Regions from separate parts of the Geodermatophilus sp. SYSU D00703 genome, predicted to be linked through region 2. Evidence: riboswitches for the same ligand, from Rfam matches in the RefSeq annotation. Region 2 holds a riboswitch; the other holds the start of a gene.
What was found. Region 2 has a riboswitch for S-adenosylmethionine ahead of ACI782_RS22900 (aminotransferase class V-fold PLP-dependent enzyme). Riboswitches for the same ligand answer to the same signal wherever they lie in the genome.
Positions count from the first base shown of each region.

Region 1: linked by a shared signal. The riboswitch ahead of thrC (threonine synthase) and the one ahead of ACI782_RS22900 (aminotransferase class V-fold PLP-dependent enzyme) in region 2 are both predicted to bind S-adenosylmethionine.

Region 1 is NZ_JBJGYU010000001.1:166,151-180,849, reverse strand. It holds gene ACI782_RS00925 (glucose-6-phosphate dehydrogenase) at 1-365, shown strand, start outside; gene ACI782_RS00920 (fibronectin type III domain-containing protein) at 689-2,692, shown strand; gene groL (chaperonin GroEL) at 3,025-4,653, opposite strand; gene ACI782_RS00910 (cold-shock protein) at 4,993-5,193, opposite strand; gene thrC (threonine synthase) at 5,395-6,696, opposite strand; SAM riboswitch class I at 6,709-6,837, opposite strand; gene ACI782_RS00900 (HAD family hydrolase) at 6,898-7,719, shown strand; gene ACI782_RS00895 (ABC transporter permease) at 7,780-8,649, opposite strand; gene ACI782_RS00890 (alpha/beta fold hydrolase) at 8,730-11,627, opposite strand; gene ACI782_RS00885 (LytR C-terminal domain-containing protein) at 11,720-12,835, opposite strand; gene ACI782_RS00880 (DUF3263 domain-containing protein) at 13,501-13,863, opposite strand; gene rarD (EamA family transporter RarD) at 13,995-14,699, opposite strand, start outside.
Region 2 is NZ_JBJGYU010000038.1:25,323-40,021, forward strand. It holds gene ACI782_RS22840 (GNAT family N-acetyltransferase) at 1-64, shown strand, start outside; gene ACI782_RS22845 (amino acid ABC transporter permease) at 61-1,032, shown strand; gene ACI782_RS22850 (amino acid ABC transporter ATP-binding protein) at 1,029-1,823, shown strand; gene ACI782_RS22855 (transporter substrate-binding domain-containing protein) at 1,954-2,937, shown strand; partial or broken gene ACI782_RS22860 (transporter substrate-binding domain-containing protein) at 2,961-3,590, shown strand; gene ACI782_RS22865 (alpha/beta fold hydrolase) at 3,707-4,624, opposite strand; gene ACI782_RS22870 (NtaA/DmoA family FMN-dependent monooxygenase) at 4,701-6,050, opposite strand; gene ACI782_RS22875 (LLM class flavin-dependent oxidoreductase) at 6,047-7,264, opposite strand; gene ACI782_RS22880 (DUF1684 domain-containing protein) at 7,261-8,088, opposite strand; gene ACI782_RS22885 (beta-class carbonic anhydrase) at 8,085-8,579, opposite strand; gene ACI782_RS22890 (sulfotransferase) at 8,608-9,582, opposite strand; gene ACI782_RS22895 (hypothetical protein) at 9,651-10,571, shown strand; gene ACI782_RS22900 (aminotransferase class V-fold PLP-dependent enzyme) at 10,577-11,956, opposite strand; SAM riboswitch class IV at 11,990-12,103, opposite strand; gene ACI782_RS22905 (NAD(P)H-dependent oxidoreductase) at 12,380-12,886, shown strand; gene ACI782_RS22910 (cysteine dioxygenase) at 13,007-13,534, shown strand; gene ACI782_RS22915 (class III extradiol dioxygenase subunit beta) at 13,693-14,550, opposite strand; gene ligA (protocatechuate 4,5-dioxygenase subunit alpha) at 14,543-14,699, opposite strand, start outside.

The sequences.
Region 1 (14,699 bases), on a different contig from region 2:
TCCCCGGGCACGGCAACGTGGTCTCGCTGTCGCTCTCCGGGTCCGGCGCCGTGGACCTGACGCTGGTCGCCAAGGAGCCGGGCCCGGACCTCTCACTGGCCCGTGCGACGGCGACCCTGGAGCTCTCCGACGTCCCCGGCGGGACGCCGCTGCCGCCGTACGTCTCCTTGCTGCACGACGTCCTGACCGGGGACCGCTCCCTGTTCACCAGCAGCAGCGGGCTGGCCAGCGCATGGCGGGCGTTCGCCCCGCTGCAGGAGCACCCGCCGCAGGTGCACCGGTACGCACCGGGGTCGTGGGGACCGGACGAAGCCGCGGCCCTGGCTGCGCCGTGCGGGTGGCTGCTCGGCCCGACCGGACACTGACCCGCCTCCCCGCAGGTCAGGGCGGCCCCGGGCGCGCGGGAGCCGGACGGTCCACGGGGTCGTACGACATCGGTCTCCCCCGGCTTTGGGGTGAGGCGTCCCCCCTCGCGACGGGTCCCTGCGCACACGCCTCTCAGGCGACCGTCTCCGCAACCCTCCGGTGTCCGGGGGGAGCCATGACGGCTCGACTGCGGAGAGAGACCATGACCAGGAGACGACCGACGCACCACGGCGGTCACGGGGGCGGGACTGCAACTGCGGCTCCCTCGCACTCGCGACTGCCCCAGCACAGCAAGCGAGCCCGCCTGGCCGCGGCCGGCCTGGTGGCCGCCACGGCCACCGGCGGGGTCATCGGGTTCGCCACCAGCGCCTCGGCCGGCACCCCGCCGACCGGGCCGGGCAACATCGAGGTGTTCCCCTCGCGCGACATGGTCGCCATCGAGGGCTACACCGCCCAGGCCGGGCAGACCGCCACCCTGACGGTCACCCGTGGCGGCCAGACCGTCGGCACCGCGACGGGCGAGGTGGACGCGACCGGCTTCATGGAGTGGAACCACGAGGCGACCCCGAACGGCGACGGCACGTTCGCGGGCTGCTTCACCGACGTCACCCCGGACATCCAGCCCGGTGACGACGTGTCCGTCTCGTTCAGTGCCTCGCCCCTCGTCGACGGCATGAAGGTCAGCTCGGCGGAGGTCACCGGGGTGACCGCCAGCACGCCGGCCGAGGGGAACGTCAACACCGTCACGATCACCGGCACCTACGGTGCGGACGTCGACCTGAACCGGTTCGCCGTCGAGGTGGTCAACCCGGCGATGCGGGACGCCCCGAGCGCCATCGGCGAGCGGGCGATCGGCTGGAGCCCGAACGAGCCGCCGGAGGCCGTGCAGGGCTACACCGTCGAGGGCACCGCGGCCAACGGCGAGTTCTCGGTGACCTTCGGCGGCCTGTCGCCGTCCGACCAGCAGCTGGTCTTCGACGGCGAGAAGGTGGCGCTGGCCTGGATGGCCGACCGGACCGGCGTCGAGCAGCAGCTCGGCCTGACGCTGGCGGAGTACGGGCTGGTCGGCGGCGGGGCACCCGGCTGCGCGCCGGGACCGGACGGCGCACGGCCCCCCGCGGGCGAGTTCTCCGTGGTGTGGAACAACCAGAGCCAGGCCACGGTCACCTGGGCGGCGGCCGCACCCGTCGCCGGCGGCGCCGCCGTCACCGGCTACAGCGTCGAGGCCGTCAACCAGACGGCCGACGCGTCCGGCGCCCAGCAGCTGCAGGGCGCCCGGGTCGGCGCGAACGCCACCCAGGTCGTGCTGGACGGCCTGGACGCCGGCTCGCTGTACGACATCGAGGTCCGCTCGATGGTCGCCGGCGAGATCGGCGCTCCGTTCGCCCTCGCGGGCACCGCGGAGCCCACGCCGCCCGAGGGCACCGCGCTGGAGCTGACCACGACGCCGGCCTTCAACGGGGACACTGCGGTCATCGCGGAGGACCGGCAGCTGACCCTGGCGGCCAACGCCGGGACGATCTACTACACGCTGGACGGCAGCGCGGTCACCACGCAGCCGAACGGCAACGTCCCGTCGCCGACCGCGAAGATCTACACGGAGCCGCTCCCGATCACGGCCGCCGACACGCGGGTCAACGTCGCGGTCATCGACGCGGCGGGTGGCGTGGCGCACGCCACGGGCGTGGTGTCGCCCAGGCCGGCCGCGGCTGCGGTCGCGCCCACCGGGCTGGCGGTGCTCGGCATCAACGGGGCCGGACCCGACGCGGCCAACCCGCAGGGGACGGTCAACATCGGCTGGACCGCCGTGCCCGACGCCACCGAGTACCGGGTGCGGGTCTACGACCGGGACGACGCCGCGGGCACCAACACCCTGGTCGCCTCGCGGGACGTGCTCGTGACCACGACCAACGCCCAGGTCACCGGCCTGCCCAAGAGCGCCACCGGACACCGCTGGGTGTTACGGGTGCAGGCCAAGACGCCGGCCGCGACCACCTTCGGGCCGCTGTCCACGGGTGTCAACGCCGTCGTCCCGGGTGACTCCATCGGTGTCGTGTCGGCCCAGTGGCGGGCCGGTGACGAGCTGCAGATCCGCGGCAGCGGCACCAACCCGGGCGCGACCATCACGGCCCACCGCGTGAACGCGGTCGGCGGCCCCGGGGTTGCCCTCGGGTACCCGCAGGCCACGGTCGGGGCCCTCGAGGCGCCGGGCAACACCGGGCCCTGGGAGATCGTCGTCGACCCCGCGCCGGCGGCCAACCCAGGGGACATCATCCTCAGGTCCAGCGAGGGATCCTGGGTCAAGGTCACCGTCGAGACCCGGTGACGCCGTGAGGCGCCACGACTGAACACACCCGAGGGCCCGTCACCATCCCGGTGGCGGGCCCTCGGCCTGTCCGTGTGCCGGGGTGCACGCCCGGGGGCGCGGGTGGCCGGTGCCCGTCGCCGGCCCCGCCGGGGGCCGGACCGGTCCTCCGGGTCGACCTGGTCCCCGAGCCGGAGACGGTCGAGAGCCCCGGGCACCCCCGACGTCGTCGGCGACACCGCCGCTCGGGGTGAGCCCGGGGACGGGCCCGCCCGGGAACGCCGACAGGGGCGGCCCCGCGCGATGCGGGACCGCCCCTGCCGGGCAGTGCTGGTGTTACGAGGGGGCGGGACTCAGAAGTCCATGCCGCCCATGCCGCCGTCGCCGCCGGGCATGGCCGGGGCGGCCTTCTCCGGCTTGTCGGCGATGACGGCCTCGGTGGTGAGGAAGAGCGCCGCGATGGAGGCGGCGTTCTGCAGCGCCGAGCGGGTCACCTTGGCGGGGTCGATGATCCCGTTGGCGACGAGGTCCACGTACTCGCCGGTGGCGGCGTTGAGGCCGAACCCGGTGTCCGAGTTGCGCACCTTCTCCGCGACGACGCCACCCTCGAGGCCGGCGTTGACGGCGATCTGCTTCAGCGGCGCCTCGAGCGCGACGCGCACGATGTTGGCACCAGTGGCCTCGTCACCGTCGAGCTCGAGCTTGTCGAACGCGACGGCGGTGGCCTGCGCCAGGGCGACGCCACCACCGGCGACGATGCCCTCCTCGACGGCGGCCTTGGCGTTGCGCACCGCGTCCTCGATGCGGTGCTTGCGCTCCTTGAGCTCGACCTCGGTCGCGGCGCCGGCCTTGATGACGGCGACGCCACCGGCCAGCTTGGCCAGGCGCTCCTGCAGCTTCTCGCGGTCGTAGTCGGAGTCCGACTTCTCGATCTCGGCGCGGATCTGGTTCACCCGGCCGGCGATCTGGTCGCTGTCACCGGCGCCCTCGACGATCGTCGTCTCGTCCTTGGTGACGACGACCTTGCGGGCGCGGCCGAGCAGCTCGACGCCGGCGGACTCCAGCTTGAGGCCGACCTCCTCGCTGATGACCTGGCCACCGGTGAGGATGGCGATGTCGGTCAGCATGGCCTTGCGGCGGTCACCGAAGCCGGGGGCCTTCACCGCGAGGGACTTGAAGGTGCCGCGGATCTTGTTGACCACCAGGGTCGCCAGGGCCTCGCCCTCCACGTCCTCGGCGATGATCGCCAGCGGCTTGCCCGACTGCATGACCTTCTCCAGCAGCGGGAGCAGGTCCTTGACCGAGCTGATCTTGCTGTTGACGACGAGCACGTACGGGTCGTCGAGGACGGCCTCCATGCGCTCGGCGTCGGTGACGAAGTACGGCGAGATGTAGCCCTTGTCGAAGCGCATGCCCTCGGTGAGCTCGAGCTCCAGGCCGAAGGTGTTGCTCTCCTCGACGGTGATGACGCCTTCCTTGCCGACCTTGTCCATCGCCTCGGCGATGAGCTCACCGATGGCCGGGTCAGCAGCGGAGATCGACGCGGTGGCGGCGATCTGCTCCTTGGTCTCGACGTCCTTGGCGGTCGAGAGGAGGTACTCGGTGACCGACTCGACGGCCTTCTCGATGCCCTTCTTCAGGGCCATCGGGTTCGCGCCGGCGGCGACGTTGCGCAGACCCTCGCGGACGAGCGCCTGGGCGAGCACGGTGGCGGTGGTGGTCCCGTCACCGGCGACGTCGTCGGTCTTCTTCGCGACCTCCTTGACGAGCTCGGCGCCGATCTTCTCCCACGGGTCCTCGAGCTCGATCTCCTTGGCGATGCTCACACCATCGTTGGTGATGGTGGGGGCGCCCCACTTCTTCTCGAGGACGACGTTGCGGCCCTTCGGACCGAGGGTCACCTTGACGGCGTCGGCGAGGGTGTTCATGCCCCGCTCGAGGCCGCGGCGCGCCTCTTCCTCGAAGGCGATCATCTTGGCCATGTGGTGATGTCCTCCATGCATGGATCGCTGCACGGCCGGGTTCGGCGCCCGCGACGGACGACACCAGCGGTTCGCGGGCACTCCGTCGGCCCGCCCACCAGTGCCTCACCGTTCCGACCTGATTGGCACTCGGCACTGTCGAGTGCCAATCGAGAGTCTGGCACTCGACCCTGCCGAGTGCAAGAACGGGGTGTGACCGGCGACTGTTCCCGCCCGGGTGCAGCGCGCGCCCTCCCCGGCGGGGCGCACCGAGCCCCCGCCGACCCGGCTCGTCATCGCCTCACACAGCACCGAGGCCCGGCCCCGTGAGGGACCGGGCCTCGGTGAGGACGTGCCGGTTCAGGCAGTGCGGACGGCGTCCGCCTGCGGGCCCTTCTCGCCCTGGACGACCTCGAAGGTGACCCGCTGGCCCTCGTCGAGGCTCTTGTAGCCGTCCATCTGGATGGCCGAGTAGTGGACGAAGACGTCCTGGCCGCCGTCGACGGCGATGAAGCCGAAGCCCTTCTCGGCGTTGAACCACTTCACGGTGCCCTGTGCCACGTGTGCTCCCACGTTCGTGCGTTGCGGCGACCCCCGCCTACCAGGGGGCCGGGTCTAGCTCTTCCGCCCGTCGAACACGAACGTGGAACTGGAACCGCGGGAGAAGGTACAGCACAAAAGCCGTGGTGAGAGCAACCTCACGCACGCGCCACACCGGATGGGGGACAACTCCCCCATCCGGACGAGCCCGACACTACCGGCCTACTCGATGAGCCCCGCAGCCCGCACCGAGGACAGCGACGGGTCCACCACGTGGGTGGGCCCGACGACCGGCTCCAGCGGGTCGAGCGTCTTGAGCCCCTCGCCGGTGTTGAGGACGACGGTCTCCTTGGCCGGGTCGAGCCGGCCCTCCTCGACCAACCGGCGCAGCACCGCCACGGTCACGCCGCCGGCGGTCTCGGCGAACACGCCGGTGGTGCGGGCGAGGTCGCGGATGCCCTGCACGATCTGGTCGTCACCCACCCGGCCGACCGAGCCGCCGGTGCGCCGGATGGCGTCGAGCGCGTAGGGCCCGTCGGCGGGGTTGCCGATGTTGAGCGACTTGGCGATGCCCGTGGGCTTCACCGGCTTGACGACGTCCCAGCCGTTGTCGAAGGCGGTGGCGATCGGGTCGCAGCCGGCCGACTGGGCACCGAAGATCGTCCACTCGGTGGCCTCGACGATGCCGGCGGCGGCGAGCTCGCGGAAGGCCTTGTCCACCTTGGTCAGCAGCGAGCCGGACGCCATCGGGACGACGACCTGGGCCGGGATCCGCCAGCCGAGCTGCTCGGCGATCTCGTAGCCCATCGTCTTGGAGCCCTCGGCGTAGTAGGGCCGCACGTTCTGGTTGACGAACGCGGTGTCCTCGAACTCGTCGGTCTCGGCGAGCTCGCTGGTCAGCCGGTTGACGTCGTCGTAGGAGCCCTGGACGGCGACGAGCGTCTGCCCGTACACCGCCGACTGCACGACCTTGCCCGGCTCCAGGTCGGCCGGGATGAAGACGAACGACGGCAGGCCGACCCGGGCCGCGTGCGCGGCGACGGAATTGGCCAGGTTGCCCGTGGAGGCGGCGGCGATCTTCTTGTAGCCCAGGCCCTTGGCGGCGGTCGCGGCGAGACTGACGACGCGGTCCTTGAACGAGTGGGTGGGGTTGGCCGAGTCGTCCTTGACCCACAGCCCGCCCGTGATGCCCAGCTCGGCGGCCAGCCGGTCGGCGCGGACCAGCGGCGTCAGGCCCGGGTCCAGGGAGACGCGCTCGGCCGGGTCCTGCCCCACCGGCAGCAGCGCGACGTACCGCCAGATGTTCTGCGGGCCGGCCTCGATCTGCTCACGGGTGACGGCCTTGAGCAGGTCGGGGTCGTAGTCGACCTCGAGCGGGCCGAAGCACTCCGCGCAGGCGTGCTCGGCGATGAGGCCGAACGTGGCGCCGCAGTTGCGGCAGACGAGCCCGCGAGCCGGGCAGGGCGGGATCGGCCCGCCAGCGCCGGAGTCGGCCTGCTGGGAACCGGGAGCGGTCAGGGTCATGCGACGACTACCTCCTCATCTTCCCCGCGGCGGGCCGTCGAGCCGCGCGGGACGGAATTGGCACCTCTCGCTGCGCGGGTGCGCAGGCGGCGGTTGCCGGGGCTTCGTCGGGCCGTGTCCCTCTGCCCCTCTGGATGAGTGGAACGCCTGCGACTGTACCCACGTGCTCTGCGTCGCCGCGGACCCGGTCAGGATGGCGGCGTGGCAGCGCGCATCGTCTACACCGACCTCGACGGCACGATGGTCGGTCCCCGAGGGTCCTTCTGGCACACCGCGAGCCGCGATCTGACCGCCGCCCCGGCCACCGCGCTGCTGGATCTGCACCGCTCCGGCGTGGCGCTGGTCCTCGTCAGCGGCCGGACCTTCGAGCAGGTGGTGGAGGCGGCGCGGATCTTCGCGGCGGACGGCGCGATCGCCGAGCTGGGCTCGGTCGTGAGCTGGGACGCCGGCCGCGGGGTGCACCGGCTGGACGGGGAGCTGCCGGCGGAGCACGCCGGCCGGACGCCGATGGACGTGATGGCCGAACTCGGCGTCGTCGAGGACCTGATGGCCCGCCACCCCGGCCGGCTGGAGTGGCACGCGCCCTGGCACGCCACCCACGAGGCCGACGCGCTGCTGCGAGGGCTGGTCGACCCGATGGCCGTCGACGCCGACCTCGCCCAGCGCGGGCTGGGCTGGCTCACGCTCAAGGACAACGGCGCCATCCCCACGACGTCCCGCATGACGCTGGACCCGGAGGCGCTGCCGCCGCGGGTCTACCACCTCATGCCGCGCGGGATCTCCAAGGGCGCGGCGATCGCCTGGGACCTCGAGCGCCGCGGCCTGACGCCCGACGACGCCGTGGCCATCGGCGACAGCGTGAGCGACCTGGAGATGGCGCCCGCCGTCGGCCGGCTCTGGGTGACCGCCAACGGGGCCACGGTCGACGGCATGGCCGACCGGCTGGCCGACGTCCCCAACGCGGTCGTCACCGAGGCGCCGATGGGCGAGGGCTGGGCCCAGGCCGTCCGCGCCAGCCTCTAGGCCCCCTCCCGGGCACCGCCCCGAGCGTGCGAGGGTGACGAGGACGGGGCCCTCCAACCACTACGAGGTGACGTCGCGGCGGGAGAAGTGGCGGAAGGCCAGCGCGGTGAAGACCGCCGCGTAGACCAGTGACTGGACGACGCCGCGGAACAGGTCCCCGGAGTCGATCGGGGTCTGCAGCAGGTCGGTCCAGGCGAACTCCTCGGCCGTCGGGAACCAGTCCCGGATCGACCCGAGCTGCTCGACCTGGTCGAGGATGGCGAAGACGAACATGGTGAACACCGCACCACCGACGGCGGCCAGCGGCGCGTCGGTGATGGTGGAGAACCAGAACGCCAGGGTGCCGACGACCAGCAGGTGGACGGCGAGGTAGCCGACCATCCCGGCGAGCCGCAGCAGCCCCTCCCCCTGCGGCAGGGACACCCCGATCGGCGTCTGGATCGGCTCGAAGCCGAAGGCGATGCCGCCGGCGACGATCCCGGTGAGGACCAGCGCCAGCAGTGCGCCGACCGACAGCACGAGGGCTGCGTACCACTTCTGCCGGAGCAGCCGCATCCGCGGCACGGGGGTGGCCAGCGTGTAGCGCAGCGAGCCCCACTGCGCCTCGGCCGCCACGGTGTCGCCGAAGAACAGCGCGTAGACGACGACGAGGAAGAAGCTCGTCGTCGCGAACAGCACGAACAGGGTGAAGTTGAGCCCGCTCGAGGTCGCGACGTCGACCAGGTTGAGCCGGCCGTTCTCCGCCGCCTCCTCGCTCGCCCCCAGCTGCAGCGCGGCGATGAGGACCAGCGGCAGCGCCACCATGAGCGCGAAGACGCCGATGGTCCGCCGCCGCTTGAACTGCCGGCGCAGCTCGACCGACAGCCGCAGCGTGCGCTCGGGCCGGTACCCGGCGACCGCCCCGGTCGGCTGGACGTGCGCTGTGTCCATGGCTCGACTCCGGCCTCGATCCGCTCCTCGGTCGCTGGCGCTCCCCGCGATGCTCCCTCGGCCGTCGTGCTCGACGGTGCTCACGACTCCCCCACCAGTGCCAGGAACGCGTCCTCCAGCCGGCGGCGCGGGGTGAACGCGTCCACCTCGATCCCCGCCTCGACCAGCGCCTGGAGCGCCCGGGCACGGGTCGTGCCGTCGAGCTCGGCCACCAGCCCCTCGTCGGTGCGCTCCACCGACACGCCGGGCAGCGCCTCCAGGACGGCCACCGCCCGGCCGGTCTCGGCGTCGTCGGCCAGGCCGACCTGCACGGCGCCGCCGGTCCCGACGATCTCCTCCACCGTGCCCTGGGCGATCTTCTCCCCCTTGGCCATCACGACGACGTGGCTGCAGGTCTGCTCGATCTCACTGAGCAGGTGGCTGGAGACGATCACCGTGCGCCCGGTGGCGGCGTAGGAGCGCAGCACCTCGCGCATGGCGTGGATCTGGGGCGGGTCCAGCCCGTTGGTCGGCTCGTCGAGGACCAGCAGGTCGGGCAGGCCGAGCATCGCCTGGGCGATCGCGACCCGCTGCCGCATCCCCTGGCTGTACCGGCGGACCGGGCGGTCGATGGCCGCGCCGAGGCCGGCGACCTCGATCGCCTCGTCCATGTGCGCGTCCTCGGCCGGGCGGCCGGTGGCGGCCCAGTACAGCCGCAGGTTGTCGCGGCCGGACAGGTGCGGCTGCAGCCCGGTGCCCTCGACGAAGGACCCCAGCCGGGAGAGGACCGGGGCGCCGGGGCGGACCTCGTGGCCGAACACGGTGATGCGTCCGTCCGCCGGCCGGATCAGGCCCATGAGCATCCGCAGCGACGTCGTCTTGCCGGCGCCGTTGGGGCCGAGCAGGCCGAGGACCTGGCCCCGGCGCACCTCGAAGGAGAGGTCCCGGACGGCGACGAAGCCGTCCTTGTAGGCCTTGGTGACGCCGGTGAACCGCAGCGGGACGTCCTCGCCGTCGGGCTCCACCGCCGACACCCTGCGGCGGCGACGGCGGCCCCACAGGGCGGCGGTCGCCCAGCCGGCCAGGCCGAGGGCGGCGAGCACGCCGAGCAGGACCCACCACCGGGCGGTGGTGCCGGCGACCTCGGTGCGGCCGACGACCTCGGGGACGGCGAGCGCGGAACCGTCCCCGCCGGCGAGGGCCACCGAGTACACCGCCGACTCCGCCGGCAGCGCGAAGGCCTGGTCGGTCGAGGAGACGACGACCCGCATGGTGTGGCCGGCCTCGAAGCGGTGCACGATCCCCGGCAGGGTCACCGGGACCTCGGTCGCCGCGGTGGGGTCGGCCGAGAGGCCGGTAAGCGCCAGGGGTGCCACCTGGCCGGCGGGCAGGGTCATCGAGCCGTCGGGCGCGACGTCGTAGAGCTTGGCGAACAGCGTGGCGGACCCGCTGGGCGAGGCGACCGCGAGGTCGACGGTGGACGCGCCGACCACCTCCACGGCGTTCTCGAGCGGTGCGCTGTCGAAGGCGGCGAACTGGCCGGGGATCTCGAGCGTGCCGCCGGCCAGTGCCGCCGACAGCGCGCCGACCCCGGGGACGACGGTGATCGCCGCCGGCGTGCCGCCGGCCGGGGTGACGACCGGCTGCACCGACCCGCTGACCGGGATCGACGCCCGGGTCGCCGGCTCGCCGCCGTCCAGGCCGGGGTAGGCCGGCGCGACGACGGTCTGGTTGCCGCCCTGCACGCTGCCGACGCCGGCGCCGACGCCGCTGGGCACCGGGAACTCGAAGCCGGTGCCCGGGTCCTCGCCGCGAGCGGGGTCGCCGGGGTCGCGCAGGTACCAGTCGAACCAGCCGGCCACCTGCTCGCGCAGCCGCTCGGTGGTCCGCTCCGACGCCTGGCTGTCGTGGCCGCCGGTGAACCAGACGACCTTCACCGGAGTGCCGTTCGCGGCGATGCCGCGGGCGTTGGCGTCGGCCTGGCCGAGGCCGAACAGGGAGTCCTGGGTGCCCTGGACCAGCAGGGTGGGCGCCGTGACGCGGTCCAGCACGGTGGCCGGGCTGCTGCGGTCGAGCACCGCGGCGACCTCCGGCGTCAGCGTGCCGGAGGCGGCGGCGGTCTGGTACGCGGCGCAGATGTCGGTCCGGAACCGGCCGCAGGTGAGGAACTGCTGCACCGCCCGCGGGTCGACCGACGCCGGGTCGATCGGGGGCAGCCGGCCGTCGGTCCCGCCCGCCGGGGTGACGCCGTCCCCGCCGTCCCCGTCCTCGCCCGCCCCGCCGAGTGCATCGAGCAGACCCCCCGCGGGCGTCGCGCCGACGCCGAAGAACAGCCCCGACCACAGCCGCTCGTAGACCCCGCCCTCGCCCTGTGGGGTGGCCGCGACGGTGTCCGCACCGGGCCTGCCGACCTGCGAGGGGAACAGCGCCGCGGTCAGCGAGTTCCAGGTGATCTGCGGGGCGATGGCGTCGACCCGGTCGTCGTACCCGGCGGCCAGCAGCGACAGCGCCCCGCCGTAGGAGCCGCCGGCGACGCCGACGCGCGGGTCGCCCGCACCGTCGAGCAGGACGTCGTCCCGCTCGGCGAGCCGGTCGAGCAGCGTGGAGAGGTCGGCGACCTCGAACCGGGGGTCGTTCAGCCCGATCTGCCCCGTGCTGCGGCCGAACCCGCGCGCCGAGTACGTGAGGACGACGTAGCCCCGCTCGGCGAGGTCGCGGGCGTCGTCGGCGACGGAGTCCTTGCTGCCCCCGAACCCGTGGGCCAGGACGACGGCCGGCGCCGGGTCCTCGGCCGTGGCCGACCCGGGCACGAACAGCGTGGTGTCCAGCTCGACGGCGTCGGCACCGGAGCCGGAGGGGACCGTCGCCTCCTCGGTGGCGACGTCCTCGGCCGCGGCGGCCGGTGCGGCCGGGGCGGCGAGCACGAGGACGCCCGAGACCAGCGGGGTGAGCAGGGCGGCGAGCGTCGCGCGGGCGCCGGGGCGCGGGCGGGGACGCACGGGCCCGCGAACGGGACGCACGGAGCGGCCAACGGACGACCGTGCCGCGGTGTTCCGGGACGACGGCGGGTCGGTGGGGGCGCGCCCCGCGGTCAGGGCCGCCACTCGCCGGTCGTGACCACGACGAGCCCCGGATCGGCCACGTCCGGCACCTCGAAGAAGCGCACCGCCGGGCCGGTGATCTCGGGGAACTGCTCCATCATCTGGAGCGCGGCCTGCTGCTGCTCCTCGTCGTCCTCGGTGACGTAGACGGTCGTGACGGCGACGTCCCCGCCCTGGTACTGGCCGACGCCCTGCGACTGCCAGCCCTCCTCCTCCAGGGCGGCGGCGACCTCGGCGGCCAGGCCGGTGACCCCGGTGGCGTTGAGCACGGTGACCGGGACCCGCACCGGTGTGCTGGGCGCCTCCTCCGCCGGCGGGAGCGGGTCGATCTCCAGCGGCGGCAGGGCCGAGCTGGGTGCGGCGACGGCCGTGGACGTGGGGGCGGCCGTGGTGTCCTGCGACGTCGACGCCTCCTGCGCGTCGGACCCGGCGAAGGAGTAGACGCCGAGCACGACCAGCGCGACCACCGCGACGGCGAGCAGCCCGGTCGCGGCCCGGCTCACGGGCGAGGGACGCCGGCCCGCGTCGTCGTCCTCGAGGTAGGGGACGGGCGAGACGCCGTTGCGGCGGGCCTCCTTGCGCCGCTCGACCTCGGCGGCCTGGCGCTCGGCGCGGAACGCGGCGCGGCCGCCGACCACGCCGGTCGAGGGTCCGGTCACCGGGCCGCGCACGGGCTCAGGGGCGTCCTCGTCCCGGTCGAGGTCGTCCTCGAGGTCGTCCTCGACGGGGCCGTCCTCGAAGTCCTCGTCGAGGTCGGCGACCCGGCCGTGGGCGGGGGCGCGGTCGGGGATCGCCTCGGTGGCCGGCGCGGGGGTGCGGCTCCCGGCGTCCCGGGCCGGGTTGCGGTCCGGGATGGCCTCGGTCGCCGGCGGCGGGGCGTCCTTGCTCCGGGAGGGGCTGGTCCAATCGCGGTAACCCGGTGCGGCGTCGCCGTGGCCCGCGGCGGGAGCGGGTTCCCGGGCGGGGTCGGCGGCCGGCGCCGCGTCCGCGGGGTGGCCGGTCGGCGCGGAGAGAGCGGTGGCGGACCAGCGGTCGCGGCCGGTGTCCCGGTCCGGCCAGCCGGCCGGCGCGGCGGGCTCGCCGGTCCCGTGGTCGGGGGTGGGCACGGCCTGGAACGGGGCGACCGTCGTCCGGGGCGCTGCCGGCGTCGCGGGCGTCGCAGGTGCTGCGGCGGGCGGCACGGGGAGGCGCAGCCGGGTCTCCGGAGCCGGCTCCGACGGGCGGGACCGGGCGGGCGGCGCGGGTCGCGCGGGCGGCGCGGCTTGGGCAGGCGCGGTGGGTCGCGCGGACGCGGTGGGTCGCGCCGTTCCCGCAGCGGGCGGAGCGGGCGGTGCGGACGCGGACCGGGCCGGACCGGCGGCCGGAGCCCGCCGCGGCATCCCGGCTGCCGGAGCCGGGCGCGCCGGGCCGGCCGGCGGAGTGGACGTCGGCGCACCGCTCGCGGGGGTGGTCCGGGGCGGCGTGGGCGCGGCGGCGCGCGGCGCGGCCGGGCCCACCGGACGGGCGGAGCCGGGCGCCCCGGCCCGCGGGCCGGTCGACGGCAGCGGACGGGGCGACGCGGGACGGCGGCGCCCCGGGTCGTCCCCCGCGTCGAGGAGCCCGTCCCGACGACGGTCGGCGCGGCTGCGGCCGGGGGTCGTCGGGTGGTCGCTCAGGTCCTCGTCGGCCGGGCGTCCCGGCACGTCGGTCCGGCGACGACCGTGCGGGACCGGGGTCCCCCGGTCCGGTACGTCACTGCCTGACGCGGCGTGCCTGCCCACAGTGACCAAATCTAAACCGATTCGCCTCCGTTGCCCAGGATCTGAGACGAGCGACGCGAACCGCGTGCGGCCCGCAGCCGGCGCAGCCTCCGGACCAGCAGCGGATCGGCCTCCAGGGCGGCCGGGCGGTCGAGGAGGGCGTTCAGCACCTGGTAGTAGCGGGTCGGCGCGAGCCCGAAGCGCTCGCGGATCGCCGTCTCCTTGGCGCCCGGCCGCCGCCACCACTGCCGCTCGAAGGTGAGCATCTCGTGCTCGCGGCGGGTGAGGGTGCCGACCGGGGAAGCGGCGTCGGACGGGGCGGTCGTGTCGGGCGCGGGTGGCGGGAGTACCTCGCCCCCCGGCGGGGAGACCGCGGGAGCAGGTTCGGCAGACATCGACGGTCCTTCTCTACGTGGTGATGCCTCCGACGGTAGTCCGGACCACCGACATCTCCAGCCCCGCCGGCAGTCCCCGTGCAGGGTCCCGCCGCGAGCCCGCGAGTGGCGGGGGCAAGGGGGGTCCTCCTTCAGACCGGCGCGGGAGCCGCCTCGGCCGTCCGTCGGCGGGCACCGGCGCGGGCCTGCCGCAGGCTGTCGACGGTGAAGACCGCCAGGGCGATCCACACGATGACGAAGCCGGCCAGCCGCGCCGGAGGCATCGGCTCGCGGTACACGAAGACCCCGATGGCCAGCTGCATGAGCGGGGTGACGTACTGCAGCAGCCCCACCGTGGACAGCGGTACGCGGCGGGTGGCCGCGGCGAACAGCAGGAGCGGGATGGCCGTGGCGATGCCCGAGCTGACCAGCAGCAGCAGGTGGCCGACCCCCGCGGAGCCGAAGGTGCCCTCCCCCCGTGCCTGGAGCACGACCAGCACGGCCAGCGCCGGGACCACGACCAGCGCGGTCTCCACGAACAGCCCGGGCGCCGCGTCGACGCGCACCAGCTTCTTCATCAGCCCGTACAGCCCGAAGGTGGCCGCCAGGGTGAGCGCGATCCACGGCGGGCGGCCGTAGTCGACGGTCAGCACGGCCACCGCCACCGCGGCGATGCCGACGGCGACCCACTGCAGCACCCGCAGCCGCTCGGCGAACACCACCACCCCGAGCAGCACGCTGACCAGCGGGTTGATGAAGTAGCCCAGCGAGGTCTCGACGACGTGGCCGGAGTTGACGGCGTAGACGAAGACCAGCCAGTTGACGGCGATGAGCACCGCCGCACCCATGAGCACCAG
Region 2 (14,699 bases):
CCGCACGCTGCCCCCCGGCCAGCTCGGATACGCCTTCCAGAAGCCCCTGGGAGACCTGTCATGACGACGCTCGCCCCGACGCCGGAGACCGCCGCGCCACCGGCGTCCGGGACCCCCTACGACCAGCTGAAGGTGGTCCCGGCCCGGCACCCCGGCCGCTGGGTGGCCACCGCCGTCGTCGCCGTCCTGCTCGCGATGGTGGTCAACTCGCTGGTCACCGACCCCCGGTGGGAGTGGGACGTCGTCGCCGCCTACCTCACCGAGGAGTCGATCGTCCGGGGTGTCTGGACGACGATCCAGCTGACGCTCATCACCGCCGTCCTCGGCTTCGCCCTCGGCACCGTGCTGGCGCTCATGCGGCTGTCCCGCTCGCCGCTGCTGCAGGCGGTCAGCTGGGGCTACACCTGGGTGTTCCGCTCGGTGCCGCTGATCCTGCAGCTGCTGCTCTGGTACAACCTCGCCTACCTGTACCAGTCGCTGGACCTCGGCATCCCGTTCGGCCCGTCGTTCGCCAGCGTCGAGACGCTCTCGCTGATCGACGAGTTCGGCGCCGCGATCCTGGGTCTTGGCCTGCACCAGGCGGCCTACTCCGCGGAGATCGTCCGCGCCGGCATCCTCTCGGTCGACCAGGGCCAGCTGGAGGCGGCCGCGTCGCTGGGCATCCCGCGGCGCCGGCAGACCACCCGGATCGTGCTGCCGCAGGCGATGCGCTCGATCGTCCCGACGGCGGTCAACGAGGTGATCGGCCTGTTCAAGGGCACCTCGATCGTCTACGTGCTGGCCCTCGGCGAGCTGTTCTACACGGTGAGCGTCATCTACGGCCGCACGCAGCGGGTGCTGCCGATGCTCGTCGTCGCGGCGGTCTGGTACGTCGTCCTGACCACCGTGGTCACGGGGATCCAGTACCACGTCGAGCGCTACTACGCCCGCGGCGCCGTCCGCACCCTCCCGCCGACGCCGCTGCAGCGGCTGCGCGCCAACCTGACCGCGGGCCTCGCCCGGGTCCGTCCCGTCCGCGAGGTGTCCCGGTGACCGCCGCTCCCGCCGTCCGTCCCGGCCGCATCGAGGTGCACGGCGTGCACAAGTCCTTCAGCGGGGTCGAGGTGCTGCACGGCGTCGACCTGGTCGTCGAGCCGGGCACCGTCACCGTCGTCCTCGGGCCGTCGGGCTCGGGCAAGTCGACGCTGCTGCGCAGCATCAACCACCTGGAGAAGGTCGACCGCGGCTTCGTGGCGCTCGACGGCGAGGTCGTCGGGTACCGCCGCCGCTCCCACCGGGACGGCGACCGGCTGCACGAGCTGCCGGAGAAGGACCTGCTGCGCCAGCGCACCCGGTTCGGCTTCGTCTTCCAGAGCTTCAACCTGTTCCCTCACCTGACCGCGCTGGAGAACGTGGTGGAGGCGCCGGTGTCGGCGCAGGGCCGCCGGCGTGGTGAGGTGGAGGCCGAGGCCCGGGAGCTGCTCGCCCGCGTGGGCCTGGCCGACCGGGCCGGCGCCCACCCCCGGCAGCTGTCCGGCGGGCAGCAGCAGCGGGTCGCCATCGCCCGCGCGCTGGCCATGCGGCCGGCCGTGCTGCTGTTCGACGAGCCCACCTCGGCGCTGGACCCCGAGCTGGTCGGCGAGGTGCTCGGCGTCATCGAGGACCTCGCCCGCGACGGCACCACGATGGTCGTGGTCACCCACGAGGTCGGCTTCGCCCGCAAGGCCGCCGACCAGGTGGTCTTCATGGACGAGGGCCGCATCGTCGAGGCCGGCCCGCCCGAGCAGGTGCTCGACGCCCCGCGGCACGAACGGACCCGCGCCTTCCTCGCCAAGGTCCTGTAGCCCCAACCCGGCCCCGTCCAGAGGCTGGCCGCGAGTTCGCGAGCGGTGAGGAGGACGGGGTCCTTCCAGGCGCAGCCCGCGCCGCCCGTCGATGGCACGCGCCCGCGTGCCCTGCCCGAGGAGAACGCCCGTGACCGCCCGTACCCGACGAGCCCGCCTCGTCCCCGTCCTCGCCGCCGTGTCGCTGCTGGCGCTCGGGGCGTGCAGCAGCTCCGCGGAGATCGAGGAGCAGGCCCGCGCCGACGAGGGCGGGGAGCGCACCGCCCTGTCCGTCGACACCGGTCCGGAGCAGGACCGCATCCACACCACGCCCAGCGAGGAGGCGATCGCCCTGCTGCCCGAGGGCGCGTTCGCCGACGGCGTGCTGCGGGTCTCGGTGACCCAGGGCGCGGTGCCACCGGCCTTCTCCGCCGACGACAACTCCACCGTGATCGGCAGCGAGACCGACATCGCCACCCTCGTCGCCGACGCGCTCGACCTGGACCTGGACCTGGAGTTGGTGGTCAACGACTGGTCCAACTGGCCGCTGGCCACCCAGTCCGGCGAGGTGGACGCCACCATCTCCAACGTCACGGTGACCGAGGAGCGCAAGCAGCTGTTCGACTTCTCGTCCTACCGGGTCGACCAGCTCGGCTGGCTGGTCCGGGCCGACAGCGACCTGCAGATCGACGAGGCCGCGGACATCGCCGGGCTCACCGTCGGCGTGGGCTCGGGCACCAACCAGGAGCAGATCCTGCTCGCCTGGGACCAGCAGAACACCGACGCCGGCCTGGAGCCGGTGACCATCGACTACTACGAGTCCTACAACGACGCCGTCCTCGCCCTGCAGTCCGGCCGGCTGGACTCCTACGTCGGCCCGAACGCCATCGCCGCCTACAGCGCCGCGGTCTCGCCGGACGACGTCACCGTCGCCGGCACGGTCAACGGCGGCTGGCCGGACACCGCCGGCATCGCCGTCGCCACGGCCAAGGGCAACGGCCTGGCCGAGGCCTTCACCGCCGCGCTGAACTCCGCCATCGAGGACGGCAGCTACCAGCAGGTCCTCGACCGCTGGGGCCTGGGCGCCGAGGCGATCGAGCGGTCCGAGACCAACCCGCCCGGCCTGGGCGCCTGAACGAGGACTCGAGGAGAACCCCGATGACCCGCACCCGCACCCGCGGCCGCGCCGTCCGCCCGGCCGCGCTCCCCCTGCGGACCGCCCTCACCCTGTCGACCGTCGTCTTCCTCTCCGCCTGCACCAGCTCCGCCGAGATCGAGGCCGGGCAGCGCGCCGACACCGCCGCGGCCACCTCCGAGGCCGGCGGGACCGCCTCGGTCCTGGAGGTGGACACCAGCCCCGAGCAGGCCGGCCGGGTCCACACCGACGAGGACGCCGGTGCCGCCGCGCTCGTGCCGGCCGACATCGCCGAGGACGGGGAGCTGACCGTCGGCGTCGTCGGCACCGGCGAGCCGCCGCTGGGCTTCCTGGCCGACGACAACAGCACCGTCGTCGGCAGCGAGGTCGACATCGCCTCGCCGGTCGCCGACTCCCTCGGCCTGGAGCTCGAGGTGGTGAACGTGGCCTGGGAGCAGTGGCCGCTCGGCGTGCAGAGCGGCGACCTCGAGGCGGTGTTCAGCAACGTCGGCGTCAACAACGAGCGGCTGCAGCTGTTCGACTTCGCCGCCTACCGCGAGGGCGTCATGGCGTTCACCGCGAAGCCCGGCAGCGGGCTGTCGATCGCCGGTGCCGAGGACATCGCCGGCCTCACCGTGGCCGTCGGGTCCGGCACCAACCAGACGCGCAGACCCTGGAGCGGTGGGGTCTGTCGGACGAGGCCGTCGACGAGCCGGTGGTCAACCCGGCGGTGGGCTCCTGACCTCGGGCCGGTGCCGGCCGGACGGCATCAGTCGCCCGGCCGGCACCGGTCCAGGAACCGCAGGATCGCGTCGTTGACGAATTCCGGCTGGTCCTCGTGCAGGAGGTGCGAGGCGCCCGGGACCGTCAACTGCTCGGCCCGGGGCAGCAGGGTCCCCAGCCACCGGCTCAGTGCCCGCACGACGCGGGGGCTCCGGGCGCCGGTCAGCAGCAGGGCAGGCACGTGGACACCCCGGACGGCGGACTCGGGCAGCGGCGGGAAGCCGGCCCGCAGGGCGGCCGCCAGCGTGCTCGCGTTGTCCCGCATCTGCTGCTGCCGGTCGGCCGTCAGCCTGCCGAACGCCTCCCGGCCCAGCACGCCGCGCGCGAAGACCTGCCAGGCGCGCTCGGCATCCCCCCGCCGGTGGGCCCAGGCCATCGGCGCGAAGGTGCGCAGGCCGAACGCCAGGACCGCGAGCGTGGCGCCCGGGTGCCGGAACAGGCTGCGCGCGAGCACCCGGGGGTGCGGGCGGGAGCCGGGGCCGAGCACCAGGGGCAGCAGCGGTGGTTCCTCGAGGACCAGGCTGCGGACGGCGTCCGGGTGGTGGATCGCGGTGAGCAGGCAGATGAACGCCCCCCACGAGTTGCCGACCAGGTGGGCCGGCGCCGCGTCGAGCTCGCGGAGGAGGGCGACCAGGTCGTCGACGTGGGTGGGCATCGGGTCGGCGGCGCCCGACGGGACGTCGGCGTTGGGCCGGGCGAACCGGCGGCTGTAGGCGATCACCCGGTACCGCGCGGCGACCGGTCCCAGCTGCCGTGACCAGGACCGCAGGTCACTGATCCCGCCGTGCACGAGGACGACCGGCTCGCCCTGCCCCAGCTCCCGACAGGCCAGCGGCACCCCGTTGACCGCCACGCGCCCGACCCCGGGGAAGCCCGGGCCGTCGCCCGCTCCGGTGGTCGCCATCGCGCGCCCCCTCGTCCGGTCGCGCGGGACACCCTCCTCGATCACACGCGCAGCCGCAACGACCGCGGCAGCATCCTCAGCGGGGGCGCGGGGGCACCGGCGGCAGGCCGAGGTGGTCGCGCAGCGTCGTCCCCGCGTAGTCGGTCCGGAAGACCCCGCGCTCCTGCAGCAGCGGCACCACGCGGTCGACGAACGGGTCCAGCCCGCCGGGGGTGATGTGCGGGACGAGGATGTACCCGTCCGCGGCGTCGGACTGCACCAGGTCGTCGATGGTCGCGGCGACCGTCGACGGGCTGCCGATGAACGACTGGCGGCTCTGCACCTCGATCATCAGCTCCCGGATCGAGTAGCCCTTCTCCGCGGCCAGCTCCCGCCACTGCCGCGCGGTGGCCAGCGGGTCGCGGTACGCGCGCACCTGCGCCCGGCCCTTGGCCACGTGGTCCTCCCCCACCAGCGGGTCGACGTCCGGCAGCGGCCCGTCGGGGTCGTGGTCGGACAGGTCGCGGTTCCACACCTGCTCGAGGAACCGGATCGCCGTCTGCCCGGACACCTGCTGCCGTCGTACCTCGTGCGCCAGCTCCGCGGCCTCGGCGTCGGTGTCCCCGATGACGAAGGTGGCCGCCGGCAGGATGAGCAGGGAGTCGTGGGTGCGGCCGTACCTGGCGAGCCGGCCCTTGACGTCGGCGTAGAACGCCTGGCCCGCCTCCTTCGTGCTGTGCCGGCTGAAGATGGCGTCCGCACTCGACGCGGCGAACTCCCGGCCCTCCTTGGAGTCGCCGGCCTGGAAGACGACCGGCCGGGCCTGGGGGCTCCGCGGGACGTCGAAGCGCCCGGCGATGTCGAAGTGCGCGTCCCGGTGGGCGAACCGGCCGGCCTGCGGGTCACCCAGGAAGACCCCGCGCTCCTTGTCCGCGACCACCTCGTCGCCCCGCCAGGTGTCGACCAGCTCCAGCACCGTCTGCAGGAACGTGCGGGCCCGCTCGTAGCGCTGGTCCTGCGGCAGGAACCCGCCGCGCCGGAAGTTCTCGCCGGTGAAGGCGTCCCAGGAGGTGACCAGGTTCCAGGCGGCCCGGCCGCCGGAGAGGTGGTCGAGGGTGGCGAACTGGCGGGCCACCTCGTAGGGCTCGTTGAACGTCGAGTTGATCGTCCCGGTGAGCCCCAGCCGGTCGGTCACCGCGGCCAGGGCGGCCAGCACGGTGAAGGTGTCCGGCCGGCCGACGACGTCGAGGTCGTAGATGAGGCCGTTCTGCTCGCGCAGCCGCAGGCCCTCGGCCAGGAACAGGAAGTCGAACCTCCCCCGCTCGGCGGCCTGCGCGAACCGGACGAACGACGAGAACTCGATGTGGCTGCCGGCGGCCGGGTCGCTCCATACGGTGGTGTTGTTGACCCCCGGGAAGTGCGCCGCCAGGTGGATCTGCTTGATCATCGCTGGTCTCCTCGGACCGGGGCGTAGCGGTTGGCGGGGCGGGGCAGGCCCAGCAGGCCGCGCAGCGTGGTCGCCTCGTAGGTGGTGCGGAACAGGCCGCGCCGCTGCAGCTCCGGCACCAGGCCCCCGGTGACCTGGACCAGGTCGTGCGGCAGCGTCGCCGGCCGCAGCCGGAAGCCGGTCAGCCCGGCGTCCGACCACTCGGTCAGCAGGTCGGCCAGCTCGGCCGGTGTCCCGGCGAACACCCGCGCGTCGCAGACGTACTCGCTGCCCGCGGTGTCGTCCAGCCGCCGCCGGCGGGCGGCCGCCGCCTCCGCCGTCGCGTCGAGGAACACCACGAGGTCGCCGAACACGTGCACGGTCTCCTCGGCCCGGCCGGCCGCGACCTGCGCCGCGCGGATCTCGCCGACGATCGCCGCGGCGTCCACGGCGTCCCCCGGGGTCACGTACCCGACGTCGGCGCTGCCGGCCACGAGCTCGTACGGGATCGTCTGGTGGGCCAGTGCGGAGACGACCGGCTGGCCCTGCGGCGGCCGCGGGGTGATCGACGGCCCCTTCACCGAGAACCAGCGGCCGGTGAAGTCGATGTAGTGCAGCTTCTCCCGGTCGACGAAGCGGCCGGTGGCGGCGTCCCGGATCTCGGCGTCGTCCTCCCAGCTGTCCCACAGCCGGCGGACCACCTCGACCCAGTCGGCGGCCTCGTCGAACAGGTCCCGCAGCGCCGCCTGGACTGCGGGGTCGTGCCGGTCGGAGCTGCGCAGCTCCGGCAGGGTGCGCCGGCCGAAGTGCGCGGCCTCGGCCCGGCTCGAGGAGACGCGCACCCGGACCCCGGCCCGGCCGCCGCTCACGAAGTCCAGGGTGGCGATCGCCTTGGACAGGTGGAACGGCTCGGTGTGCGTGACGACGGCCGTCGGCACCAGCCCGATGCCCTCGGTGACCGGCGCGACCCGCGCGGCGACCTGCACGGCGTCGAGCGGGCCGCGGACCTGGTCGGTCCGCTCGTCGGGTCCCTCGCGGTCGGCGGACTGCAGCGAGAGGGCGTCCTCGAAGGTGACCAGGTCCAGCAGCCCACGCTGGGCCTCCTGCACGAGGTCGACCCAGTAGCCGGCCGTGAACAGCTCGGCCGGGCGCGCGTCCGGCTCGCGCCAGGCCGCCGGGTGCCAGCCGGCGCCGTCCAGGGCCACGGCCAGGTGGAGGCGGGCGGGCACGCTCATGCCCGGCGCTCGAGCGGGATCTGCTCGCCGGCCTCGACCGCCACGGGCAGCCGGTTCTCCGGAGGGGGCAGCGGGCAGGTCGCGAAGTCGGTGTAGGCGCAGGGCAGGTTGACCGCCCGGTTGAAGTCGAGGACGACGCGCCCGTCGGCGTCCGGCACGCCCAGCGCGAGCGACCGGTTGGCGGCGTAGGTCGTTGCGCCGGAGGTCGAGGCGGTGAACAGGACGACCAGGCTGCCGGGGTCCTTGCCGTTGAACGCGGTCAGCGACAGCGACCGTCCGGCCAGCGCGAACTCGACCACGCCGGGGGCGTCGTACACGTGCTCGAGGCCCGCCACGGCCGCCCCGACGGTGGTGGGCCGTGGCGCGGCGAACGGCACGAACCGGCCGGAGGCGACCCAGCGGGGGTCCGGCGGGAACGCCGGCGTCCCGGCGTACCGGGTGCGCAGGGGGTGGTCGGGGTGCCGCGGCCGGACGACGTCGTGCCCGCCCCGGCGGGCGACCTCCACGACCAGGTCGCCGGAGGTGGCGAGCACCCCGCCGCGCTCGGGGACGTGGCCGAAGACGTGCTCCCCGGTCACCGGCATGCCGTCGACCGACAGCTCCTCGCCGTCGTCGAGGCTCACCACGACGCCGCGCGGGCCGGTCGACCACGCACCGGGCACTCCGGGGAACCGCTGCGGGTCGCCGGTCAGCCAGTGCAGCCCGGTGACGGCGAGGAACCCGTGCGGATCGGCGCGGACGGCCTCGTGCCGGCGGTGCCAGTCGGCCCAGTCGCGGGCGAAGTCGTCGGTGCCGGGGACGGCGGGGGTGGAGACGGTGGTCATGGTCGGTGCACCTCGGAGAGCTGCCCGGTGGCCACGTCGAAGACGAAGCCGCGGACGCTGTCCTGTCCCGGGATGAACGGGCTGTCGAGGACCCGCTGCCGCTGGGCCCGGACGTCCTCCTCCAGCTCGGGGAACGCCTCGGAGTGCCAGTGCGGCCGGGTGCCCACCTCCTGCTCGATCGACGCGCGGAAGTCCTCGTCGGTGGAGGTCAGCATCCCGCACTCGGTGTGGTGGACGGGCACGATCTCCCGCGTGCCGAGCAGCCGCTGGCTGAACGCCAGCGAGCGGATCTCGTCGTCGGTGACGACGCCGCCGGCGTTGCGGATGACGTGCGCCTCCCCCTCGGCCAGGCCCAGGGCGCGGTGGACGTCGAGCCGGGCGTCCATGCAGGCGACGACGGCGACGTGCTTGGCGGGCGGCAGCGGCAGCGGACCGGCGAAGGTCTCGGCGTAGCGGGCGTCGTTGGCGACGAGGTCGTCGGTGACGGTCATGGGGGTTCCTCTCCTGGGTCAGGTCAGGTCAGGTCTGGGCCGAGCCGGCGGAGCGGGACCGGAAGTCGCCGCGGCCGGTGTCGCCCTTCCAGTCGGCGAAGGACTCGCCGGTGAGCTCCTCGAGCAGGGCGATGTCGTCGAGCAGCGGGGCGAGCACCTCGCGGCGGACCTCGACCGGCATCGCCGGCCGCGGGGCCCGCCCGGCGTGCAGCGCCGCGACGAGCGGGCGGCTGGCCTGGCGCCACACCTGCGGCGGCGCGTAGGCGCCCAGTGCCGCCCCGGCGCGCACGACCCGCGACAGCGCGCGGTACCGCGGGGTGTCGGCCACGTGGGGCTTGACGTTCTCCGGGGCCACCGTGTGCGCGACGCCGGGCTCGACACCGAGGAAGGTGCTGACCCGGTCCAGCGTCTCCCGCGGGGTGTCGACCAGCTGCCGGTAGCGCAGCAGGAACACCTGCTCGCGGGGCACGCAGCGGTACAGGTCGCGCAGCTGCTCGCCGTAGCGGCCCAGGCCGCGGTAGTGCCAGAACGGCGCGAAGCCCTCGGCGATCCGCTGCTGCTCGGCCCGGACGGCGGCGAGGAAGTCGGCCACCGGCTCCAGCCCGTCGGCCCGCAGGTGCACCCAGTTGGACCAGGCGCGGTCCACCGGGTCGCGGACGACCACCACCACCTTGACGTCGGGCACGTCGGCGGCCAGGCGTTGCTGCGCGCCGCGGTCGTAGAGGTAGAACGGCGTGCTCTCGCCGCGGACGGCGTCCTCCGGGGCGGCGGCGAACAGCGCGAGGTACTGCTCCCGCCGCCAGATCCACTCCTGCGCACTGTGCGCGTCGCCGGGACCGCGCTGCCCGCTGCGCGGCGGGGGCCGGCCGTCGGTCAGGTAGTACTTGGGCTCCTTGACCGGGGAGAGGTACAACCCCGGGTGCGTGGCCAGCGCGGCGTGCAGGGCCGTCGTCCCCGCCTTGGGCGCGCCGGCGATGACGAACTGCGGCAGTCGGCCGCTCATGCGGACCCCTTCCTGGATCGGTGTGCACACTGGGCGCCGTCCCCGTCGCCCGAGACCGGAGCCGCCGCGTGCCCGAGAATCCCGCCCGCCACCCCGACCCGCACCGGTTCTGGGCCGACGCCGAGGTGGTGCTGCCCCCCGAGGACCCGCGCCCGGGCTCGTGGGCCGGCGGGCCGTCGGCGCAGCTGGTCGACGGGACGTGGTGGCTGGCCTACCGGCTGCGGCGGCCGCTCGGCGAGGGCCGCGGCTTCGCCAACGTCGTCGCCCGCTCGGACGACGGCGTGCGGTTCACCCCGGTCGTGGGGATCGGCAAGGACGCGTTCGGCGCCGAGTCGCTCGAGCGCCCGGCGCTGGTGCACACCCCCGAGGGCCGCTGGCGGCTCTACGTCAGCTGCGCGACGCCCGGCAGCAAGCACTGGCGGGTCGACCTGCTGGAGGCCGACACCGTCGAGGGCCTGGGGACGGCGACCCCGCGCACGGTGCTCCCGGGCAGCGACGCCGAGGCGGTCAAGGACCCGGTGGTCCGGCACGACGGGCGGCGGTGGCACCTGTGGGCCAGCGTGCACCCGCTCGACGACCCGGACGCCACCGACCGGATGACCACCGAGCACGCCACCAGCGACGACGGCGTCACCTGGACCTGGCGCGGCACCGCGCTGGCCGGCACCCCCGGCACCTGGGACGCCCGCGGGGTGCGGTTCGCCGCCGTTCTCCTCGACGGCGCCGGGTCCTGGGCGCTCTACGACGGCCGGGGGACGGCGGAGGAGAACTGGGAGGAGCGCACCGGCCTCGCGGTGGCCGACGGCTGGGGGGACGGCGGCGGCCGCTTCACCGCCGCCCCCGGCGGCCCGCTGCTGCAGAGCCCGCACCCGCCGGGCGGTCTGCGCTACGTCGACATGGTGGTCGTGCCGGGCGGCGTCCGCTGGTTCTACGAGGCGACGCGGGCCGACGGCGCCCACGAGTTGCGCACGGTGCTGCTCCCGGGCTGACACGGTCAGCGCCCCGCCGGGCCGCAGCCGGCGCCGCGCGCGACCGCCCGCAGGTCGGCGCCGGCCGGCCCGGGCAGCGGCCGCGGGTCGTCGGCCGGCTGCCAGCGACCGTCCCGCACGACGTACCCGGTCCCCGGCCCGTCGGCGAGGAACGCCGCCAGGCCGTCGAGCAGCCGGTCGACGTCGGCGGCGGTGGTGGCCACGCCGACGCTGGCCCGCAGCGCCCCGTCGCCTGCGCCGAGCCGTGCGAGCAGCGGGTGCGCGCAGAACCGGCCGTCCCGGACGCCGACGCCGTGCTCGGCCGAGAGGACGGCGGCCACCAGCCCCGGGTCGGCGCCCTCGACGGTGAAGCCCACGACGCCGGTGGGGGCGACCGAGTCCGGCCAGACCCGCAGCCGCCGGACGCCGGGGAGCGCGTCCAGGCCGGCCTCCAGCCGGGCCCGCAGCGCCTGCTCGTGGCGCTCGAGGGCCTGCTCCGGCAGCGCGGCCAGGGCCTCGCACGCGGCCGCCAGGGCCACCGCGCCGAGCACGTTCGGCGAGCCGCCCTCGTGCCGGTGCGGCGCCGCGGCCCAGGTCGTCTCCGTCACGGTCACCGCGTGAACCGCCCCGCCGCCGGCGAGGTGGGCCGGCGCGACGTCCAGCCAGTCACGGCGGCCGACCAGGGCCCCGGTGCCGTACGGGGCGTAGAGCTTGTGCCCGGAGAACGCGACGAAGTCGGCACCGGTGGCGGCCAGGGAGAACCGGCGGTGCGGCACCAGCTGGGCGCCGTCGACGGCCACACGGGCGCCGGCGGCGTGCGCCAGCGCGACGACGTCGGCCAGCGGCAGCGCCTCCCCCGTGACGTTGGAGGCGCCGGTGACCGCGACCAGGGCGTACCGCCGGGCGGCGAGCTCGGCGCCCAGCGCCCGCAGCGTCGCCGGGACCGTCGGCCCGGTGGGCAGCACGGTCGTCGTCGCGCGGCGCTGCCACGGCAGCAGGTCGGCGTGGTGCTCGCAGTCGAGCACCAGCACCAGCTCTCCCGGTGGCACGCACCCTGCGAGGAGGTTGAGCGCGTCGGTGGTGTTCCGCGTCAGCACGCACACGTCGTCGGAGCGGGCGCCGACGAAGACGGCGACGGTGTCCCGCGCCGACTCGTAGAGCGCCGTCGACACCTGCGACAGGTAGCCCGCACCCCGGTGGACGCTCGCGTACAGCGGCAGCGCCTCGGCCACCCGGTCGGCCACCGCGACCAGCGCCGGCGTGCTCGCCGCGGTGTCGAGGTCGGCGTAGCGCGCGCGGCCGGACGGCACGAGCGGCACCTCGGTGCCCGCGCCGACGACCGGCAGCAACGGCCGCTCCGGGGCGACGGGCAGGACGACGGGACGGGACAGGACGGCGCCGGTCAACGCAGGCTCCTCGGTTTCGGGGACCCACTGGCGGGTCCGCGCTTGCGGGGGCCGGTCGGCACCCGCCTGGTCGTCACCCGGGGCACCCCATCGCGGAGGAAGGGTTGCCGGCCAGCGAGCCGGGGCTTGTCGCTGGCACTCATGACCTGCCGGGGAGCGTGGCACGACCCCCGGTATCCCGTCAAACCCGATCGAGATGGTAGAGATACACCCGTGTCCGCCCTCGCCGCCTCGACCGCCGCCGCGCCGCGGCTGGTCCGGCGGGTGCACGTGGACCTCGGCCGCGTCTGGTCCGCCCGCTGTCGCTGACGCCGCCCCGCGTCCCTCTTCCCGGCCGCCCGTCCCGCGCGGCCACCCCTCTCCTGCGAGGACCCCCGTGCCGATCCAGCTCCCGGGCACCGCCGCCGACGACGGACCCGCCCGATGACCACCGTCGCCGTCGTCGGCAACCCCAAGCCGCACTCCCGGACCCGCGCCGCGGCCGAGCTGGTCGTCGAGCGGCTGACCGGCGCCCCGGCCGACCGGGTCGTCGACGTCGTCGATCTCGGCGCCGGGCTGCTCGGCTGGGGCGACCCCGCCGTCGAGGAGGCCGTCGCCGCGGTGCGGGCGGCCGAGGTCGCCGTCGTCGCCAGCCCCACCTACAAGGCCACCTACACCGGCCTGCTCGAGCTGTTCCTCGACCAGATCGGCACCGGCGACCTCGCCGGGGTCGTGGCGGTCCCGCTCATGCTGGGCGGCGGGCCGGCGCACGCGCTGGCTCCCGAGCTGTTGCTCAAGCCGGTGCTGGTCGAGCTCGGCGCCACCGCGCCCACTCGCGGGCTGTACCTGCTCGACAGGACGTGGGACGACCCCGCGCCGCTGGACGTCTGGCTGGCCGCCGCGCGGCCGCAGGTCGCGGCCGCCCGCCCCATCCGGCGGGGCCCGGCGTGACGCCGTCCCGGACGCGGCTCACCCGGCGCGCCGCCGTGGACCTGCTGCGGGTGGCCAGCGCGCGATGTCGCCGTCACTGACGACCGCGCCACTCCCCCTCAGCCCGCGAAGGACCCCGTCATGACCCGTTCCCTGCTGTCCCCTGCCCTGCCCATCGACCCGACCGTCCGCCGCACCGGCGCGGCCGCGCTGGCCGCCGCCCTCGCCGCGGTCGAGCACCGCTGGTCCCCGCTGGTGGAGTTCCGCGCCGAGCACCGCTGGACCCACCTGCTCGACCCCGGGCTGGCCGCCGACGCCCTCGACCTCGACCTGCACGCCGACCTCGCCGGGGCCCAGGTGTGGCTGCTGTCCTGGCTGCCCGGCCAGGGCACCGACCTGCACGACCACGGCGGCTCCTCCGGGGCCTTCGCCGTCGTCCGCGGCACGCTGTCGGAGGAGGTCGGGGCGCTGCCGGAGGCCCGGCAGCTCGCTGCCGGGCGGGTGCGCCCGTTCGGTCCGCACCACGTGCACCGGGTGACCAATGCCGCCCACGAACCGGCGGTCAGCGTGCACGTCTACAGCCCGCGGCTGACCGTCATGAACACCTACCGGGTGGACCGGGGCGGGCTGGTCCGCACCGGCAGCGAGCGGGCCGGCGTCGACTGGTGACCGCCCCCTGAGACGACGGAACGGGCCGTGCCGCCCCGGAGCAGGGGTGGCACGGCCCGTTCCTCGCACGGCCCCGTCCAGGGGCCCACCATGGGACGGCGGCCCCCCTGCAGGGCCCGCCGCGAGCCTGCGAGCGGTGGGGGGCAGGGGGGCCTCTGTCAGGCGGGCTGGGGCACCCGGTTGTCGAACAGCGCGATCGCGGCGGCGGTGTTGGACGCCGGCACGAAGTAGTGCGAGTGCACCTTCGTGACCTGCTCGTTCATCGCGCCGCGCATGATCAGCCACATGATCATCTCGATGCCCTCGGAACCGGCCTCGCGGATGTAGTCCTCGCGGGAGAGCTGCGTCAGCTTCGCCGGGTCCTTCTCGATGGCCTCGAGGAACATGTGGTCGAACTCGGGGTTGATGTACCCGGCCCGCGCCCCCGCCAACTGGTGGGACATCCCCCCGGTGCCCAGGATCGCCACCTTGACGTCCTCGGGGTAGCTGCGGATGGCCCGCCCGAGGGCCTGGCCCAGGGCGTAGCACCGAGCCGCGGTGGGCTGCGGGTACTGGATGACGTTGACCAGCAGCGGGATCACCGGGCACGGCCAGGCCTCGCCCGGGTCCGGCGTCCAGACAGACAGGGGCACGGTGAACCCGTGGTCGACGTCGAGCTCCTGGAAGACGGTGAGGTCGAAGCCGTCGTCCACCAGGCTCTCGAGCAGGTGCAGCGACAGCTCCGGGTGCCCGACGACGTCGGGCACCGGGCGCTTGCCGAAGCCCTCGTCGGCCACCTCGTACCGCTCGGCGGTGCCGATGCCGAACGTCGGGACGATGTCGAGGTCGATGCCGTTGGCGTGGTCGTTGTAGACGACGATCGCCACGTCGGGCCGGTGCTCCTTGAGCCACTCCCGCGCCGGGGCGTAGCCGTCGAACAGGCCCTTCCAGTTGGGGTCCTCGGTCTTGCCGCGGTCCATCGCCGCCCCGATGGAGGGGACGTGCGAGGTCGCCAGACCCCAGATCACCTCAGCCACGCCGTCCTCCTGCCCGCATCGCCGCCACGAACTCCTCCTCGGTCATGCCGCTGAAGACACCACCGAGGTACTGCATCGACCGGCCGTCCATCATCGCCAGCTTGTAGACGTAGAAGATGCTGCCGCCCAGGTCGATCATCGCCTGCCAG